Regions from separate parts of the Dongia rigui genome, predicted to be linked through region 2. Evidence: riboswitches for the same ligand, from Rfam matches in the RefSeq annotation. Region 2 holds a riboswitch; the other holds the start of a gene.
What was found. Region 2 has a riboswitch for glycine ahead of gcvT (glycine cleavage system aminomethyltransferase GcvT). Riboswitches for the same ligand answer to the same signal wherever they lie in the genome.

Region 1 (9,339 bases), on a different contig from region 2:
CCCGGCTGGGCCTTGTGCGCCTGAAGAAGCTGCGGCCGACCAAGCGCGCAGCTGCCTTTGCCGAATTGTGCCGCCAGCATTTCGCCCGCGAACGTGGTTAAGGAAGGTTTTCATTCGCGCCAAGACCGTCTTACGCGCCAATCGCAGCATTAGTAGGACAAAAGGCCGACACCCCAGCAACTTGCGCAGCCGGTCAATTCGCGGATGCAAAACGCGTATCCCATCGTATTGAATCGGCAGCAAAAGTTAACGCCATCTTTACATTTTCATCATGCGGCGCATACTTCGCACCATCCGATTGGCGGGAAATCGACCATTGAGTCGGAAAACACGGCCCCACCCATCCGGAGGGGGTCTGGTCCATGCAGAGCCAACGGCAGGGGAAATGCCGCTGCGTCGGACCGCAAACTGAGGGGGTTATCAATGTCTGTGCCTAGTCATCATGACGAGGACGTAAAAGTCCTCCACTCCATGGGATATTCCCAGGAGCTGTCCCGCCGCATGGGCGGGTTCCAGAACTTCGCGATCTCGTTCTCCATCATCTGCATCCTCGCCGGCGGTATCGGCGCCTACACGGTCGCTTTCGGCGCGGCCGGCGGCGGCTCGATCGGCATCGGCTGGCTGGTCGGTTCTTTCTTTGCGTTGGTCGTCGCTGCGGCGATGGGCCAGATCGCCTCGGCTTATCCGACGGCGGGCGGCCTCTACCACTGGGGTTCGATCCTTGGCGGCCGCGGCTGGGGCTGGGCGACAGCCTGGATCAATCTGATTGGTCTCCTCTTCGTTGTCTCTTCCGTCAATTACGGCGTCTATCTTCTGGCCCGCGATCTCATCTTCGTCGGCATCTTCGGTGCCGATGGCGCGAGCTTCACGGGGACACATCTGCTGATCGCGGTCGTGCTGATTACGCTCAGCCAGGCCGTGCTCAATTATTTCGGCATCAAGGTCACCACGATCCTGACCGATTTTTCGGGCTATCTCATCCTCGGCGTTACGGTGATCCTGATCGGGAGCTTCCTCTTCGGCTCATCCGTGCCGCTCGATTTCTCGCGCATCGTGACCTTTACCAACAACACCGGTGATCCCGGCGCTGGTACATGGCCGGCCACGGGCAGCCTGTTCTTTGCCTTTGTGCTGGGCCTGCTGCATGTCTGCTACACCATCACTGGTTTCGACGCGTCGGCTCATACTGCCGAAGAAACCCGTGATGCGCAGCGTGCCGTTCCGCGCGGTATGCTGACCTCCGTGTTCTGGTCTGCTGTGTTCGGCTGGGTGCTGGTGGTTGCCATCCTGCTCGCCATGCCGGATGTCACCGAAGGCGCCAAGCAGGGCTGGTCGGTGTTCTACTGGACCCTGGAATCGACCACGGTTCCCGCGGGCCTCAAGAGCGCTCTGGGTGTCGGCATCGTGCTGTCGAACTATCTTTGCGCCCTGGCAGGCATGACCTCGCTCTCGCGCATGATCTACGCGTTCGCGCGTGACGGCGGCATTCCGGGCGCGTCGAAGTTCCTGCGTCAGGTCAGCCCGACCCACCGCACACCTGGTCCGGCCATCTGGGTTGGTGCAATCCTCTGCATCATTCTGGGTTACGTTGCCGGCGCCGATGCCAACGCCTACATCATTCTGGCGTCGGGTTGCGCAGTGTTCCTCTATGTCTCCTACATGATGCCGATTGCCGCTGGCCTCCTGGCTGAAGGCAAGAGCTGGACCAAGAAGGGTCCGTTCAACCTCGGCATCTGGTCGAAGCCGATTGCTGTCGTCGCCATCATCGGCGCCGCCGTACTCGCCTTTGTCGGCTTCCAGGAACCGTATCAGCTGGTTGGCCAGTTCCTCGCCGCAGTCATCGTGTTGTTGATTGTGGTCTGGTTCGCCTTCGAAAAGAGCCGGTTCCCCGGTCCGCCGCTCACGGAAGCCGACGTCAAAGCGCGTCAGGCGGAAATCGCCAAGGAAGAAGCGGCGATCGGTGGCGCTAGCTAATCTCCACAGCACTTCAACAAGCGATCTGGGGAGGCAGTGCAAACTGCCTCCCTTTTTCGTTTTTCAGCTTGACGTTTCAACGGGGCAATCACACACTCCGCGCGCATAATTCCCGACCTCGGGAGAGACTGGTATTCGTCAAGAATGCCGGCGCCGAAGGAGCAACCGCCCCCGGAAACTCTCAGGCAAAAGGACCAGGGTCGGACCCGTCATCTCTGGAAAGCAGGCGCCGGACGTCGTCGCCTCACCGACGGAGTAAACTGGTGCTCGACCAGTGAATCTCTCAGGTCTCAAGGACAGAGGGGGGCTGACCGGCAGGGACCATCCGCCGGCCGCTAGCCAACCCGACGTCGGGGAGCCGCTTTAAAACACCTTTCGCACGCATTGCCGCCGCTTTCCGCGCGGCCTAAATTCTATAAATCATCTCGAACAGGGGGTTCACAAAAATGCCGTTGAAACCGGAACAGGTTAAAACCGTCGCGCAGGCCAAGAAGATCGTCGAAGAGCGTGGCCTGACGCATATCAAGGTCGGCGTGTTCGATGGTGATGCCATCCTGCGCGGCAAGTACATGTCGAAGGCGAAGTTCTTCTCCGCCCTCGAAGGCGGCTTCGGTTTCTGCGACGTGGTGCTGGGCTGGGACAACCAGGACCAGTTGATCGACGGCCTCAACTATACCGGCTGGCACACCGCCTATCCCGACGCCTGGGCGCGCATTCTCCCTGAGACCTGCCGCGACCTGCCGATGGAAGACAACGGCCTGTTCTTCATCTGCGAATTCGTCAACAAGGCGGAAGAGATCTGCGCCCGCGGGACACTCCGCCGCGTGCTCGACCGCGCCGCGAAGATGGGCTTCGACGTCTATTCGGCACTCGAATTCGAATTCTTCATGTTCGACGAAACGCCCGAAAGCGTGCGCGAGAAGAACTACAAGAATCTGACGCCGATGACGCCGGGCTGGTTCGGCTATTCGGTCATCCGCAATTCGGTCTGGTCCGAGCTCTACCAGGACATTCTCGACATGTGCGAAAAGATGCGCATGCCGATCGAGGGCCTTCATACCGAGACCGGCCCGGGCGTCCTCGAGGCAGCGCTCGGCGTTTGCTCGGCCCTCGAAGCCGCCGACCGCGCTGCCCTCTTCAAGACCTTCATGAAGGTGCTGGCCCAGCGCCGCGGCCTGATGGCGACCTTCATGGCGAAATGGTCCAACTCCTATCCCGGCCAGTCGGGCCACATCCACATCTCGCTCAAAGGCAAGGATGGCAAGGCGGTCTTCCACGACCCGAAGAAGCCGCACAACATCTCGGACAAGATGCGCTGGTTCATCGGCGGTCAGCAGACCCTGATGCCGGAAGTGCTCGGCATGGTCTCGCCGACCGTCAACTCCTACTCGCGCCTCATCCCCGGCTTCTGGGCGCCGACCAACGCCACCTGGGGTATCGAAAACCGCACCTGTGCGCTCCGCGTCATCCCGGGTTCGGAAAAATCGCAGCGCGTCGAGTACCGCATCGCCGCCGCCGATTGTAACCCCTATCTGGCGCTCGCCGCGGCGATCGGTTCCGGCCTCTATGGCATCGAGCACAAGATCGAGCCGCAGGCCGCCATCGTCGGCAATTCCTATGAGATGAAGCACCCGGCCAAGCTCGACCTGCCGCAAACCCTGTGGGAAGCAGCGCAGCGCCTCCGCAAGTCGAAGGCCGCCCGCGACCTCTTCGGCGACGCCTTCGTCGAGCATCATGCCGGCACCCGCGAGCATGAGGAGCGCGAGTTCAGGAAGCACATCACCGATTGGGAACTGTCCCGCTATTTCGAAATCATCTGATCCGTCATCAAAGCGCCCGCGTCTTCAGGGGAAGATGCGGGCGCTGTTTCTTTTCTAAAACACCTGGAGGTTATCCATGGCCGCTACCCAGAAGACCATCTCGCCGATCGACAATTCCGTCTATGTCGAGCGCCCCTACAACACGCCGGCTGAGATCGCAGCGGCCCTGGCCACTGCCGCCAAGGCGCAGAAGGAATGGCGCCGCACGTCTCTGGCTGAGCGCGCCAAGATCATGAACCGCTTCGTCGACGAGTTCCTGAAGGACAAGGACAAGCACGCGACCGACATCACCCGCCAGATGGGCCGCCCGATCTCGCAGAGCCCTGGTGAAATGCGCGGCTTCGAAGAGCGCGCGCGTTTCATGATCAACCTGGCACCTGAAGCCCTGGCCGACGTCTCCTTCACCGACAAGCCGGGTTTTACCCGCGTCCTCCATCGCGAGCCGCTCGGCGTCGTCTTCATCGTGGCGCCCTGGAACTATCCCTATCTCACCTCCGTGAACGGCGTCGTCCCGGCGCTGATGGCGGGCAACGCGGTGATCCTGAAGCACTCGGCCCAAACGCCGATCTGTGCCGAGGATTTCCAGCAGGCGCTCGATGCCGCAGGCCTCCCCAAGGGTGTCTTCCAGACTCTCGTCCTTACCCATGACGACACGGCAAAAGTCATCGCCGCACCCGAGGTCGCCTATTGCAACTTCACCGGCTCGGTCAGTGGCGGCCATGCCGTGCAGCAGGCAGCGGTCGGCAAGTTCATGGGCCTCGGCCTCGAACTCGGCGGCAAGGACCCGGCCTATGTCCGCGCCGATGCCAATCTTCAGCATGCCGTCGAGAATCTCGTCGACGGCGCCATGTTCAATTCCGGCCAGTGCTGCTGCGCCATCGAGCGCATCTATGTGCATGAAAGCCTCTACGACAAATTCGTCGAGGGCTTCGTCGATCTCACCAAGGGCTACAAGCTCGGCAACCCGCTCGACACCGCCACCAATCTCGGGCCGATGGTGCGCACCTCGGCTGCCGAGTTCGTGCGCGGCCAGATCGCCGATGCGGTGAAGCATGGCGCCAAGGCGCTGATTGACACCAAGTCCTTCGCCGCCGACAAGCCAGGCACGCCCTATGTCGCCCCCCAGGTGCTGGTGAATGTCGATCATTCGATGTCGGTGATGTCCGAAGAAAGCTTCGGCCCGGTCATCGGCATCATGAAGGTGAAGAATGACGACGAAGCCGTGAAGCTGATGAACGACAGCAAATACGGCCTCACGGCGGCGCTGTGGACCATGGATGAGAAGGCCGCACGCCAGATCGGCAACGAGATCGAGACCGGCACGGTCTACATGAACCGCTGCGACTATCTCGACCCGGCGCTGGCCTGGGTCGGCGTCAAGGATTCCGGCCGCGGCGCCACATTATCGCGCGTCGGCTACGAGATGCTGACCCGGCCGAAGTCATTCCACTTCCGCACGCAGCTCTAAGCCGTCCCCCATCTCGTCATGCCCGGGCTTGACCCGGGCATCCACTCTCTCAACTGCACCAGTGGATCCCCGGGTCCCCGCCGACGCATGTCGGCATGCGCCGACAGGGCCCGGGGATGACTTTTTGTGGGGAGATGCAGGCGCGCGCGTGATTTTATTCTCCGTCCATGGCACACTCGCGCCCGGATCAGGGGACGACGACATTTGACCGATACCAATCATGCCCAAGTGGTAGTCATTGGCGGCGGGGTGGTGGGTTGCGCCATCTTCCGGCGTTTCGCCATGGCCGGCTTGCGGCCCGTGCTGCTGGAGGCCGGCGCCGATATCCTTTCTGGTGCCTCGAAGGCCAACAGCGCCCTCCTCCACACCGGCTTCGATGCACCGCACGGCTCGCTGGAACTCGCCTGCATGCAGCAGGGCTACCGGGAATATTTGAACATTCACGAGCGCCTCAATCTGCCGCTGGTGAAATCCGGCGCCATCGTCGTCGCCTGGAACGAGGAGCAGCTACAGAAACTGGACGACATTGTCGCCAAGGCACATGACAACAACGTCACTGACGTGACGCGGATTGATCGCGACCAGTTGCGCCGCATGGAGCCGCTGCTCTCGCCCAAGGCGCTGGCCGGTGTCCATGTGCCGGGCGAGCACATCATCGATCCCTGGTCGGCACCGCTCGCTTATGTCCATCAGGGCCTGGCCCATGGCGGCATCGTCTTGCGCAACTGCCGCGTCACCGGCGGAAGCTTCAACGGCACATGGCATCTGGAAACATCTGAGGGCGAGGTCACAGCCGACCTCGTCATCAATGCCGCCGGCAATCAAGGCGACATCATCGAGGCGATCAACCGCCCGGCACCGTTCAAGATCACGCCGCGCAAGGGCCAGTTCGTGGTCTTCGACAAGCCGGCCGCGCGCTTGGTGAAGGCCATCATCCTGCCCGTCCCAACCGAGCGCACCAAGGGCGTCGTCATCTGCCGCACGGCCTTTGGCAACGTGCTGGTCGGCCCCACGGCTGAGGACCAGGAGGACCGCGTTCACGCCTCGGTCGACCAGGAAGCCCTGCGCCAACTGGTCGCGCGCGGCATCGAGATGCTGCCCGGCCTCGCCACTGTCGATGTTAGCGCCGTCTATGCGGGCCTGCGCCCGGCGACCGAATTCAAGGACTACCAGATTACCGCGCAGCCGGATCGTCGCTGGATCACCGTCGCTGGCATCCGCTCGACCGGCCTCACCGGCGCCCTCGGCATTGCCCAGCATGTGGCGGGCCTTTATGCCGCGAGCTTCGGCCTCCTCACGGAGACCGAGCCGATCTGGACGCCGGTCCCCAATCTCTGCGAGGAATTGCCGCGCCCCTATCAGAGTCCGCTCGGCGCCGATATCGTCTGCCATTGCGAATGGGTGACGCGCGGCGAGATCGAGAACGCGCTATCGGGCGATTTCCCGGCAGGTGATGTCGGCGGCTTGAAGCGCCGCACCCGCGCGATGATGGGCCGTTGCCAGGGCTTCTATTGCAGCGCCCATGTCATGGCACTGGCGGATGGGAAGCTCGCGTCATGAAGACCCATGACGTCATCATCCTGGGCGCCGGCCCCGCCGGCCTCTCCGCCGCTGCGGAACTGAAGCGGCTCGGCCATCGCGACATCGTCATCCTCGATCGCGAGAGCCAGGGCGGCGGCATCCCGCGCCATTGCGGCCATACCGGCTATGGCCTGCTGCAATTCGGCCGCCTGATGACCGGCCCCGATTTTGCCAGGCGCCTGGTCGATCAGGTATCTGACCTCGACCTGCGCTTGGGGCACACGGTCTTGAAGTTGGAACCCAACGGTCGCATTCAGACGACGGGACCGAACGGCCCCGAAACCTTCCAGGCACAGAAAATTCTGCTGGCCTTCGGTGCCCGCGAAACGCCGCGCAGCGCGCGTCTCATTTCCGGCACGCGCCCCTGGGGCGTCATGAACACGGGCGCCTTGCAGCAATTCGCCTATCTCCATGGCAAGGCACCTTTCCAGCGCCCCATCATTATCGGCACCGAACTGGTCGCGTTCTCCAGCCTGCTCACCCTCGGCCATGTCGGCGTCAAAGCAGTGGCGATGCTGGAGCCTCGCGACCGCATCACGGCCTGGCGCCCGGGTGACTGGGTGGCGCGCATCGCCTTTGGCGTCCCCGTCCTCACCGGCTGCAGCGACCTCACCATCCTCGGCCAATCGCGCGTCGAAGGTGTGTCGTTCAAGCGCCACGGCCGGGAGCGCGTGCTGGAAGGCGACGGCATCATCTTCACCGGCCAGTTCCGGCCCGAAACCGGCCTGCTGACACAAAGTCATCTGGAACTCGATCCCGGCACGCGCGGCCCTGTGATCGACCAGCTCTATCGCTGCACCGATGCCAGCTATTTCGCTGCCGGCAATCTGCTGCGCGGCATCGAAACCGCCGGCCAATGCTACCGCGAGGGCAAATCGGCAGCCCATGCCATCCATGCGGCACTCACTGGCGCCGCACCCGTCTCGACCGCCCCGATCCGCATCGAGGCAACAGGGGCCCTCAGCTACGTCTATCCGCAACGCCTCACCGGCCGCGGCCCCTATGATCCGCTGCTCTTCAAGGCCCGCGCCGGCGAGGCCGTCAAGGGCACATTGCGGGTCCTTGCCGACGGACGCGAGATCTGGTCGCGTCCCATCAACGTGCTGCCGGAACGGCGCATCGCCTGGCGTGTGCCGGCGGTCGATCTCAGCAACACGCATCACCTCACCATCGATCTCACCCCGCGCAGCTGATCCCCGAGCCACTATGTCCGATTTCGTTCTTGCGATCGATCAAGGCACCACCGGCACCAAGCCGCATCTTCTCCACATCGACGGCCGTTTCGAAACGCTGCCCGGCTTCGAACACAAGCAGATCCTGCCGCAGCCCGGCTGGGTCGAACACGATCCGGAAGAACTGATCACTCACCTCGAAGGCTGCCTGGCGAAGGCGGGTCCGGCGCGGGCCATCGGCATCGCCAACCAGGGCGAGACGGTGGTCGCCTGGGACGCGCAGACCAAGCGCGCGATCTACCATGCCATCGTCTGGCAGGATGCCCGCACCAATGACGCGATCGGGGCACTGAAAGAAGCGGGGCACGAAGAGACGACGCTGGCACGGGCAGGCCTCCCGCTCGATCCCTATTTTTCCGCCAGCAAGCTGCGCTGGCTACTCGACAATGTCGACGAAGCAACGTCATTGCGGCGGCAGGGTCGCCTGCGGCTCGGCACCAGCGACGCCTTCTTTCTCGATCGCCTGGCGGGTATCTTCGCAACGGACGTCACCACCGCATCGCGCACCAGCCTGATGAATTTGGAAACCCTCGCCTGGGATCCCGTCCTGTGCGATCTCTTCGGCGTGCCCATGGAATGCCTGCCGCAGATTCGCGCGACGGCGGATGATTTCGGTACGATCGGGAAGATGCCCGTGACAGCCAGCGTCGTCGACCAGCAGGCGGCCCTCTTCGGTCATGGTTGCCGCAAGACCGGCGATGCCAAGATCACTTTTGGCACGGGCGCCTTTGCCCTCTGCATCGCTGGTGACAAACCCTTGCGCGACGTGGCGAGCGGCCTCCTCCCCACCATCGCCTGGCGCCTGCGTGACGCGGCCCCCGCCTACGCCCTCGAAGGCGGTGTCTACAATGCGGCCTCTGCCGTGAACTGGGCGAGGAACCTTGGCCTCTTTGCCGATTATGCCGAGATCGACAGTTTCGCTTCGGCCAGCGCGATCTCCCGCGGCTTGGCCTTTGTTCCTGCCTTGAGTGGCTTGGGCTGCCCCTATTGGGACCGCTCAGCTGCCGGCATGTGGCTGGGCCTCGGCCTCGACACCAGCAAGGCCGACATGATGCAGGCCTTGCTCGAAGGCATCGCGTTGCGCGCCGGCGAAGTCATCGCCGCCATGTCGCGCCTGGCGCCGATCGGCGCGCGCATCTCCATTGATGGTGGCCTTGCCAAAAACGCCTATTTCGGCCGCTTCGTCGCCGACGTTCTGGGCCGCGAAACCATCATCCCGGCCAGCACCGAACTCACCGGCCTCGGCACCGCCCAATTGGCGCTT
Region 2 (9,339 bases):
GGCCGATGGTACCGATCACTTCCGGATGGCCGGCATGGCCGATGAGGATGATGTGCTGGCCGGTGGCATAATGCCCTTCCGCCTCGCGGTGCACCTTGGAGACCAGCGGGCAAGTGGCATCGAGATACATGAGCTCGCGCCGCTCGGCATCTTCCGGCACGGATTTCGGGACGCCATGGGCCGAGAACACGACCGGGAACTTGCCCGGAATTTCGTCCAGCTCCTCGACGAAGACGGCGCCCTTCTTTTCCAGCGCCTCGACCACATGACGATTGTGGACGATTTCGTGGCGCACATAGACCGGGGCGCCATAGCGCTCCAAAGCCCGCTCGACGATCTGGATGGCACGGTCCACGCCCGCACAGAAGCCACGGGGGGCGGCCAGATAGACGGTCAGCTTGCTTTTGCTCATCGACAGGCCCAGTAGCGGGTGGGTTTGGCTGGTGAATGTGCCTGGAATATAGGGTTTTCGGTTTGCCGTGCAATGCCAAAGGGCGGAATGAAGCCATCGAATTCCCGCACGCCACAGCCGGGTCGCCGTCTTGTCGAAGGCCGGCCGCTCATTTAAAGTCGTCCAACAGGGTTAATTTGGTCGAGATATGGCGCGCCGTCACGGAGCGACCGGTTTGGACCGCTTGAGGGGAAATGGCCAAGATGACGGATCCGCAGATCGCGCAGAAAGCGCCGTTCAAGATCGATGTCGAAGCTGGCAAATCCTATTTCTGGTGCGCCTGTGGGCGCAGCCAAAAGCAGCCTTTTTGCGACGGCTCGCATAAAGGCACCGGCCTCAGCCCCATCAAATTCGACGCCACTGCAGCCAAGGCCGTGTTTTTCTGCGGCTGCAAGCATTCCCAGAAAGCACCGCTTTGCGACGGCACGCACGCGAATCTCTGAACAGCGGCACCGGTCGCACGGAAAGGATGACGATGAACTCGATGAGCACATTGGGGCGCAATCTTCTTGGCCTCATGGGCGCCGGCTTGTTGCTGAGCGCCTGTGTGGACCCGATTGCACAACAATCGCGCCCCTGCCCGATGGTCAAGGTGATCCAGGACGCGGCCTATCTCACCCGCTTTGCCGGCGAGGCCGAGGATCTCGCTGAGACGTCGTTCGAGGCGCGCATCGGGCGATCGAAGTCCTTTTGCACTTATGTGATCAACACGGACACCGGCGAGACGACGATCCGCAGCGAACTCAGCATCGAATTCGCAGCCTCGCGCGGGCCTAAGAATCCGGACAGTGCCGCCAAGTTCAACTACTGGGTTCGCGTGGTGGGGCCTGGCAACAGCCAGCTTTCCAGTCAGACTTTGGATGTCGAAATCCCATTCACCGCGGCCAAGGTGCAGGCGACGGCGCAGGACCAGGTCAATATCCTGACCCCCCTCAAGAAGGGTGAGACCGGCGATTTTTATCGCATCTATATCGGCCTCGCGGTCAACGAGAAAGAGCTCGACTACAACCGGCGCAATCCCCAGTTCTGACGCTCCAGGCCCGGCCGCGTAGCGACTCGGTATGCCGCATCTGCACATAAAAATGCCGCTTGACGGATAGTCGCGCACAGGCCCATGTTGCGCGCGGCAAAACCCGTCGTCGGGAGAGACCTCGCCCCAGCCAGAGTGACTGGGGTCAGGCGCCGAAGGAGCAACCGCCCCCGGAAACTCTCAGGCAAAAGGACCGACACGGGGAAAAACTCTGGAAAGCGGATGGCCCCACACCTGGGCTTCATCCCACCGAAGGAGTAAACCGCCAGCCTTGATCGGCGCGCCTCGTCGCGCGCCAGGGCCGACGGCCAATCTCTCAGGTCCCGAAGACAGAGGGGGGTCGCGCGGGTAACGGAAACGTTGCCCGGTCGCGGTCGCCATTCGTCGGAGGGTTCATCTCTTGAGTTCCGGTTCCGGGGTCGACGCACCCCTTCTCGTCACTGCCCTGCATGATCTTCACATCGCCTTGGGCGCCAAAATGGTGCCCTTTGCCGGATACGACATGCCCGTGCAGTACCCGGCCGGGATCCTGGCCGAGCATCTCCACACCCGCGCTGGCGCAGGCCTGTTCGACGTTTCGCATATGGGCCAGATCCGCATCCGTGCCGAGAGTTTTGCGGCAGCGGCCGCAGCGGTCGAGCGCCTGTGTCCAGCGGACTTCCAGGCCCTGAAGCCCGGCCAGCAGCGCTACAGCTTCTTCACCGATAACAGCGGCGGCATCCTCGACGACCTCATGGTCACGCGCCTGGGCGCCGGCGACGACCGCGATCACTTGTTCATGGTCGTGAATGCCGGCTGCAAGGATTCCGACATCGCGCATCTCAAGGCCAATCTCGGCGCGCGCTGCGAGATTGAGGTGCTTGCCGACCGCTCCCTCGTCGCGCTGCAAGGACCGCTGGCGGCGGCCGTCTTCGCGCGGCTTGCACCGGACAGCGCCAAGCTGAAATTCATGAACGGTGCGGCGCTGAAGGCTGCAGGATTTGACGTCATCGCCACGCGCTCCGGCTATACCGGCGAAGATGGTTTCGAGATCTCGGTCGCCAATGCCGATATCGCGGCCTTTGCCAAGAAACTGCTGGATGAGCCGGAAGTAAATCCGATCGGTCTTGGTGCGCGCGATTCGCTGCGGCTTGAAGCCGGGCTCTGCCTTTACGGCAACGACATCACGGAAAAAACCAACCCAGTCGAGGCCGGCCTTGTCTGGGCGATGCAGAAGCGCCGCCGCGAGGAAGGCGGCTTCCCCGGCGCCGGCATCATCCAGCGCCAGCTCGCCGAAGGCCCGTCGCGCTTGCGTGTCGGCATCCTGCCGGAAGGGAAAGCCCCGGCCCGCGCCCATACCGAGATCACCGATGCGGGCGGCCGCGTCATTGGCGAGATCACCTCGGGCGGCTTCGGTCCGTCGCTGGGGGCGCCGCTTGCCATGGGCTATGTCGAAAAGGCCCATGCCACGATCGGCACGAGCGTCAATCTGATGGTCCGCGGCAAGGCATTGCCGGCGAAAATCGCCGCCATGCCTTTCGTCGCCCATCGTTATCAGCGCTGACCCGTCGTGGTCAGCTTCACCGGAGAGAGGCGCGACGATCCGTCGAAGCGCCGCAACAAAAACGAGGAGAGTTTCATGAGCGGCATTCGCTTTTCGAAGGATCATGAATGGGTGAAGGTCGACGGTGATGTCGCCACCATCGGCATCAGCCCCTATGCCCAGGAACAGCTGGGTGATGTCGTTTTCGTCGACCTGCCGGCCATCGGCAAGAAGGTCGAGAAGGGCAAGGAACTGGCCGTGGTCGAATCCGTGAAGGCGGCCAGCGAAGTCTACGCCCCGGTTTCCGGCGAAGTGGTCGAAGTGAACGATGCATTGGGCGATGCACCCGGCACCGTCAATGAAGACGCGCTCGGCAAAGGCTGGTTCGCCAAGGTGAAGATGTCGAACAAGGCCGAGCTCGACGGCTTGATGGACGACGCCGCCTACAAGACCTTCTGTGCCAATTCACATTAACTGGGGACTGCACTGACATGCGCTATTTGCCGATGACCGAGGTCGATCGCCAGGCGATGCTGGCGAAGATCGGCGTTCCCTCGGTCGAAAGTCTTTATGCCGACGTGCCGAATGGCGCGCTGCAGAAGGCGCCCATCGCCGGCCTCTCCAACCACATGGCGGAAATGGAGGTCGAACGCTTCATCGGCGCCATGGCCAGGAAGAATGTCGGCACCAATGATGTACCGAGCTTCCTCGGCGCCGGCGCCTATCGCCATCATGTCCCAGCCTCGGTCGACCATCTGATCCAGCGCGGGGAATTTCTCACCTCCTATACGCCCTACCAGCCGGAAGTGGCTCAAGGGACGCTGCAATACCTGTTCGAGTTCCAGACGCAGGTAGCCCTCCTTACCGGCATGGATGTCGCCAACGCCTCGATGTATGACGGCGCCACCTCGACCACCGAGGCCGTCGCCATGGCGAACCGCGTCACACGCCGGAAAAAGGCGATCCTCTCCGGCGGGCTGCACCCGCATTACCGCGAAGTCGTCGAAACCCATGGCCGCCACACCGGCTTCGAGACCGTCTCGGCGCCGCTCGATGCAACGGGCAAGGAAGACCTCGGGCAACTGCTCGGCCCAGACGTCTCCTGCGTCGTCGTGCAGAATCCAAGCTTCTTCGGCCATGTCCACGACCTCAAGGCCCTCGCCGATGCCGTCCATGCGGCTGGCGCGCTCCTCATCGTCGTGGTGACCGAAATTGTCTCGCTGGGCCTCATCACCCCGCCCGGCGAAATGGGCGCCGATATCGTGACCGCGGAAGGCCAGTCGATCGGCAATCCGCTGGGCTTCGGTGGTCCCTATGTCGGCCTCTTCGCGGCACGTGAAAAATTCCTGCGCCAGATGCCGGGCCGCCTTGCCGGTCAGACCGTCGATGTCGACGGGCGACGCGGTTGGGTGCTGACGCTCTCCACCCGCGAACAGCATATCCGGCGCGAGAAGGCCACCAGCAATATCTGCACCAATTCCGGCCTTTGCGCCTTGGCCTTCACCATTCACATGTCGCTGCTCGGTGAAACGGGGCTCAACCATCTGGCGCGCCTCAACCACGCCTATGCCAGTGTGCTGGCCGACCGCCTTGCCGCCATTCCCGGCGTGAAGCTCATCAATGATAGCTTCTTCAACGAGTTCACATTGCAATTGCCCAAGCCGGCGATCTCCGTTGTCGAGGCCTTGGCGCAGCGCCGCATCCTCGGCGGCGTCCCGGTGGCGCGCCTCGTCAACGACAAGGCGGCGGAGAATCTGCTGCTCGTCGCCGCAACCGAGCTCACCACCGAGGCCGAAATGGATGCCCTCGAGGCCGGCCTGAAAGAGGTCCTGAAATGACCACACCCAATCCCCTCACCAACACCATCTCCGGCAATCGCGGTCTGCAGATCGAAGAGCCGTTGATCTTCGAGATGGACGCCCCGGGTCGTTCCGGCGTCGATCTGCCGGCGATCCCCACGCATAAGGAACGCTTAGGGGGAATGAAGCGCAAAGGCGAGGTCGGCCTGCCGGGCTTGGGCGAAAGCCAGGTCGTGCGCCACTACACCAAGCTCAGCCAGAAGAACTATGCGATCGACATGTCGGTCTATCCGCTGGGCTCGTGCACGATGAAGCACAACCCGCGCCTTAATGAGAAGATCGCGCGACTTCCCGGTATTGCCGATCTCCACCCGATGCAGCCGGTCTCCACCGTGCAGGGCGCCTTGGAGATCATCGATACGCTGGCGCATTGGCTGAAAACGCTGACCGGGATGCCGGCCGTCGCCATGTCGCCCGCGGCCGGCGCTCATGGCGAACTCTGCGGTATGCTGACCATCCGCGCCGCGCATCTGGCGAAGGGTGATGCCAGAAAGCGCATCCTGGTACCGGAATCGGCCCATGGGACCAACCCCGCGACGGCAGCATCGATCGGCTATGACGTCGATCCGGTGCCGGCCGATGACCGTGGCCGCGTCGATCTTGCGGCCTTCAAGGCCAAGCTGGGTCCCGATGTCGCCGGCACCATGATCACCAACCCCAACACCTGCGGCCTGTTCGAGAACGACATCATCGACATCGCCGATGCGATCCACGGGGCCGGTGGCTACTTCTATTGCGACGGCGCCAATTTCAACGCCATCGTCGGCCGCGTGCGACCGGGTGATCTCGGCGTCGATGCGATGCATATCAATCTGCACAAGACCTTCTCGACGCCCCATGGCGGCGGCGGTCCGGGTGCGGGGCCCGTCGTCCTCTCGGAAGCCCTCGCCCCTTACGCGCCGATCCCATACGTGACGCATGGCAAGAACGGCTTCGACCTCGTGGAGCATGACGCCAGCGGTACGTCTTTCGGGCGCCTGAAAGGCTTCCACGGCCAGATGGGCATGTTCACCCGCGCCCTCTCCTACATCCTCAGCCATGGCGCCGATGGCTTGCGCCAGGTCTCAGGGGATGCGGTCTTGAACGCCAATTACCTGCAGGCCACTTTGCGCAGCGACCTCACCGCCGCCTTCCCCGGCACCTGCATGCATGAGGCGCTGTTCAATGACGACTTCCTGGAAGGGACCGGTGTCACCACGCTCGATTTTGCCAAGGCGATGATCGACGAGGGCTATCACCCGATGACCATGTATTTCCCGCTGGTCGTTCATGGCGCGCTGCTGATGGAGCCCACCGAGACCGAGAGCAAGATCGGCCTCGATCGTTATATCGAGGTGGTGCAGGGTCTGGCACGCCGGGCCAAGGGTGGCGACGCCGCCTATTTCCAGGGCGCTCCCTACCACACGCCGCGCCGGCGCCTCGACGAAACCCTGGCCGCCCGCCAGCCGATCCTGCGCTGGAAGCCGGAACAGGCGAAGAAAGCGGCAGAGTAATCTTGTCTGTCGCTGAGAACGCCTTCCCTTGCCGAGGTGAGGGGAGGCGTTTTAGTTTGCGGTCTTGCGGAACTGCCGCGGCGACACGCCGAACATGTCGCGGAAGCTGCGGCTGAAATGGGCCGCGTCGCTGAAGCCGTGGGCAAAGGCGATTTCCGATATGCGCGCGGTTGGCCGCGCCAGCAGGTCGTCGCGGCAGCGTTGCAAACGCTGCTGCCAGATCCAGCGTTCGACGGTGTGTCCGCCCGACTGGAACAGCCGGTGCAGCTGCCGCTCCGAAATCCCAGCAGCCCGGGCGATATCGTCTGGCCGCAGATCCGGATCGGCCAGATTTTGCAGGATGAAATCCTGAATGCGCCGCCGCATGGCGCGGTGATAGCCGCCATCGGCATCGTCTTCGACCGCGCTCAGCGAGGTGGCAAGGAGGTCGAGCGTCGCACGGAGGATCGGCGCAGTGCCGCTCAAGGGTAAGGCAGCACCCTCGCGCGCCAGCGCACGCAGATGCGTTGCAAACAACGCCCCTGGACCGCGTCGCCCGCTGACCGGGCGCAACACGAGATCCTCCGCCTGTGGCAGGCGTTCGGCCACCAGTTCGTGGGGCAGCAGCAGCGTGATCTTTTCCAGATCCTGCGGCAGGCCAAAGGCAATCGGCCGGGTGCTGTCCCACAGGGTGAAGGAACCCTGCTCCAGCATGATTTCGCGACCGCCCTGGGTCAGTTTCTCACGGCCCTTGAGGACATAGAGGATGCCAAAGAGCGGCTGCTGCAGTTGCGCGATCTCCGCCTTGCCGCGACGCCCCTCGCACGGGTCGCAGGCACAATGCACGATCTGCGCCTGGCCGATCGCCTGCTGGCGAAAGCGCGCCCGATAATCTCCCTCCAGGCGACGCGGCAGATCCCAGGGTAGATGCGTGGCGCTGACCGCATCGCGCCACCAATCATATTGGCGAGCACCCGGCAGATGATCGCTGGAGTGAATGGTGGTGGCGTCTAGCTGCATCGCGGTCACACATCTGGCTGGCACGGTGAAGCAAGTAATTGGGCAGGGTCGGGCAAGATGGCGGCGACCGACCGTCGCATACTGTCCCTTAGAATCCGGGACCAGTCAATTCAACGAGTATCCGGAGCTTCAGGAGGAGACGAAAATGGCCGGTAGCCAATCGGGTACCCATGCGCCCGCCGATAGCAATCCCGCCGACATCATGTGCCAGACCGAGAAGATGGCATGGATCCCGTTCACGGATGCCATTTCCTACAAGGTGCTGCGGACCAGCGCGGAAACAGGCACCTGGACGGTTCTGTTCAAATGCGACAAGGGCTCCAGCTTCGCGCCACATTTTCACTATGGTGCCGGCGAATATCTGATGCTGAAGGGTGTCATGGATTACCGCGCCGGCATCGCGCGCGCCGGCGACTATGGTTATGAACCCCTCGGCGTCTATCACGAACGCACCGAATTCGTCGAAGACACGGTGCTGTGGTTCTCGAATCACGGGCCGGTCGCGTTCGTTAATCCCGACAAGTCGATCCTGATGATGCTCGACTGGAAGTTCTTCGCCGACGCTCAGGCCAAGCAGGCGCTGGCCGCCTGACACCAGCCGATCATCACAATCGCGGGGGAGACCGTCATTATGCCGACACGGCAGCAATGGCTGTGGATGTATGAGACCATGGTCAAATCGCGCGCCTTCGAGGAGCGCATCGCCACTGCCTATTTCGAGGGAAAATCGCCGGTCTTCAACATGGCCAACGGGCCGATCCCCGGCGAGATGCATCTCTCCAACGGCCAGGAGCCCTGCGCAGTGGGTGTTTGTGCGCATCTCACCGCCGCCGATTTCGTGACCGCGACACACCGGCCGCATCACATCGCCATCGCCAAGGGCGTCGATCTCGACGCCATGGCGGCGGAGATCTTCGGCAAGAAGACCGGCCTCTCCGGCGGCCGCGGCGGGCACATGCATATCTTTGATGCCCGGGTCAATTTCGCCTGTTCCGGCATCATTGCGCAGGGAATGGGCCCGGCGGTGGGGGCTGCCACCGCCTTCAAATTGCGGCATGAGACGCGCGTCGCGGTCGCGTTCATCGGCGAAGGTGCCGCCAATCAGGGCGCCTTCCATGAATCCTTGAACCTCGCCGCCGTATGGCAGGCGCCGGTCGTCTTCGTGATCGAGGACAATGGTTGGGGCATTTCGGTGGCCAAGGCGCAATCGACCGCCATCGCCCATAATGACAGCCGCGCCGCGGCCTATGGCATGCCGGGGCGTCGTGTGGCCGGGAACGACCCGGCCGCCATCTTCGCCGTGGCTGGCGAGGCCATTGCCCGCGCGCGCGCCGGCGCTGGCCCCAGCCTCATCGAGATCGAGACATCGCGCCTTGCCGGTCACTTCATCGGCGATGCCGAGGGCTACCGTCCAGCGGGCGAAAAAGACGCACTCTTCGCCCGCGACCCCATCGTGGTTCTGCGTGAGAAATTGCTGGCCGAGCAGATCATGAGCGAGGCCGATGACTTGGCTGCCGTGAAGCGGGCCGAAAGCGCCGTCGAGCAGGCGATTGCCAAGGCACGTGCCGCACCCTTCCCCGCTGCTGCGGAAGCCTTCGACCATGTCTTTGCCTGATCCGGAGTGCACCACATGACCGCCACTGCGACAGCCACGATTCTCCCCAACCGCGCCAAGCGCAATCTCACCATCGCCAAGGCGATGGCCGAGGCCCTCGCCCAGGAAATGCGGCGCGATTCCTCCGTGCTGGTGATGGGCGAGGATATCGGGCAGCTGGGTGGCGTCTTTGGGAATACCCGCGGTCTCTTGGAGGAGTTCGGGCCAGCGCGCGTCCGCGACACGCCCATCTCCGAGACCGGCTTCATCGGTGCCGCCGTCGGCATGGCGGCGGTCGGCATGCGGCCGGTGGTCGAACTGATGTTCGTCGATTTCTTCGGCGTCTGCATGGATGCGATCTATAACCTCGCTGCCAAGAACTGTTATTTCT

Region 1: another riboswitch for glycine. It lies ahead of SMD31_RS13555 (glutamine synthetase family protein); the one in region 2 lies ahead of gcvT (glycine cleavage system aminomethyltransferase GcvT).

The regions. Positions count from the first base shown of each region.
Region 1 is NZ_JAXCLX010000002.1:434,714-444,052, reverse strand. Features, by position in the region: gene SMD31_RS13565 (LysR family transcriptional regulator) at 1-101, shown strand, start outside; gene SMD31_RS13560 (amino acid permease) at 472-1,974, shown strand; glycine riboswitch at 2,084-2,181, shown strand; gene SMD31_RS13555 (glutamine synthetase family protein) at 2,421-3,794, shown strand; gene SMD31_RS13550 (aldehyde dehydrogenase family protein) at 3,871-5,262, shown strand; gene SMD31_RS13545 (NAD(P)/FAD-dependent oxidoreductase) at 5,467-6,822, shown strand; gene SMD31_RS13540 (NAD(P)/FAD-dependent oxidoreductase) at 6,819-8,036, shown strand; gene SMD31_RS13535 (FGGY family carbohydrate kinase) at 8,050-9,339, shown strand, end outside.
Region 2 is NZ_JAXCLX010000001.1:1,258,794-1,268,132, forward strand. Features, by position in the region: gene ispH (4-hydroxy-3-methylbut-2-enyl diphosphate reductase) at 1-412, opposite strand, end outside; gene SMD31_RS05680 (CDGSH iron-sulfur domain-containing protein) at 646-894, shown strand; gene SMD31_RS05685 (hypothetical protein) at 927-1,481, shown strand; glycine riboswitch at 1,581-1,687, shown strand; glycine riboswitch at 1,691-1,816, shown strand; gene gcvT (glycine cleavage system aminomethyltransferase GcvT) at 1,882-3,024, shown strand; gene gcvH (glycine cleavage system protein GcvH) at 3,100-3,477, shown strand; gene gcvPA (aminomethyl-transferring glycine dehydrogenase subunit GcvPA) at 3,495-4,841, shown strand; gene gcvPB (aminomethyl-transferring glycine dehydrogenase subunit GcvPB) at 4,838-6,355, shown strand; gene SMD31_RS05710 (helix-turn-helix domain-containing protein) at 6,407-7,354, opposite strand; gene SMD31_RS05715 (2,4'-dihydroxyacetophenone dioxygenase family protein) at 7,500-7,946, shown strand; gene SMD31_RS05720 (thiamine pyrophosphate-dependent dehydrogenase E1 component subunit alpha) at 7,986-8,969, shown strand; gene SMD31_RS05725 (alpha-ketoacid dehydrogenase subunit beta) at 8,985-9,339, shown strand, end outside.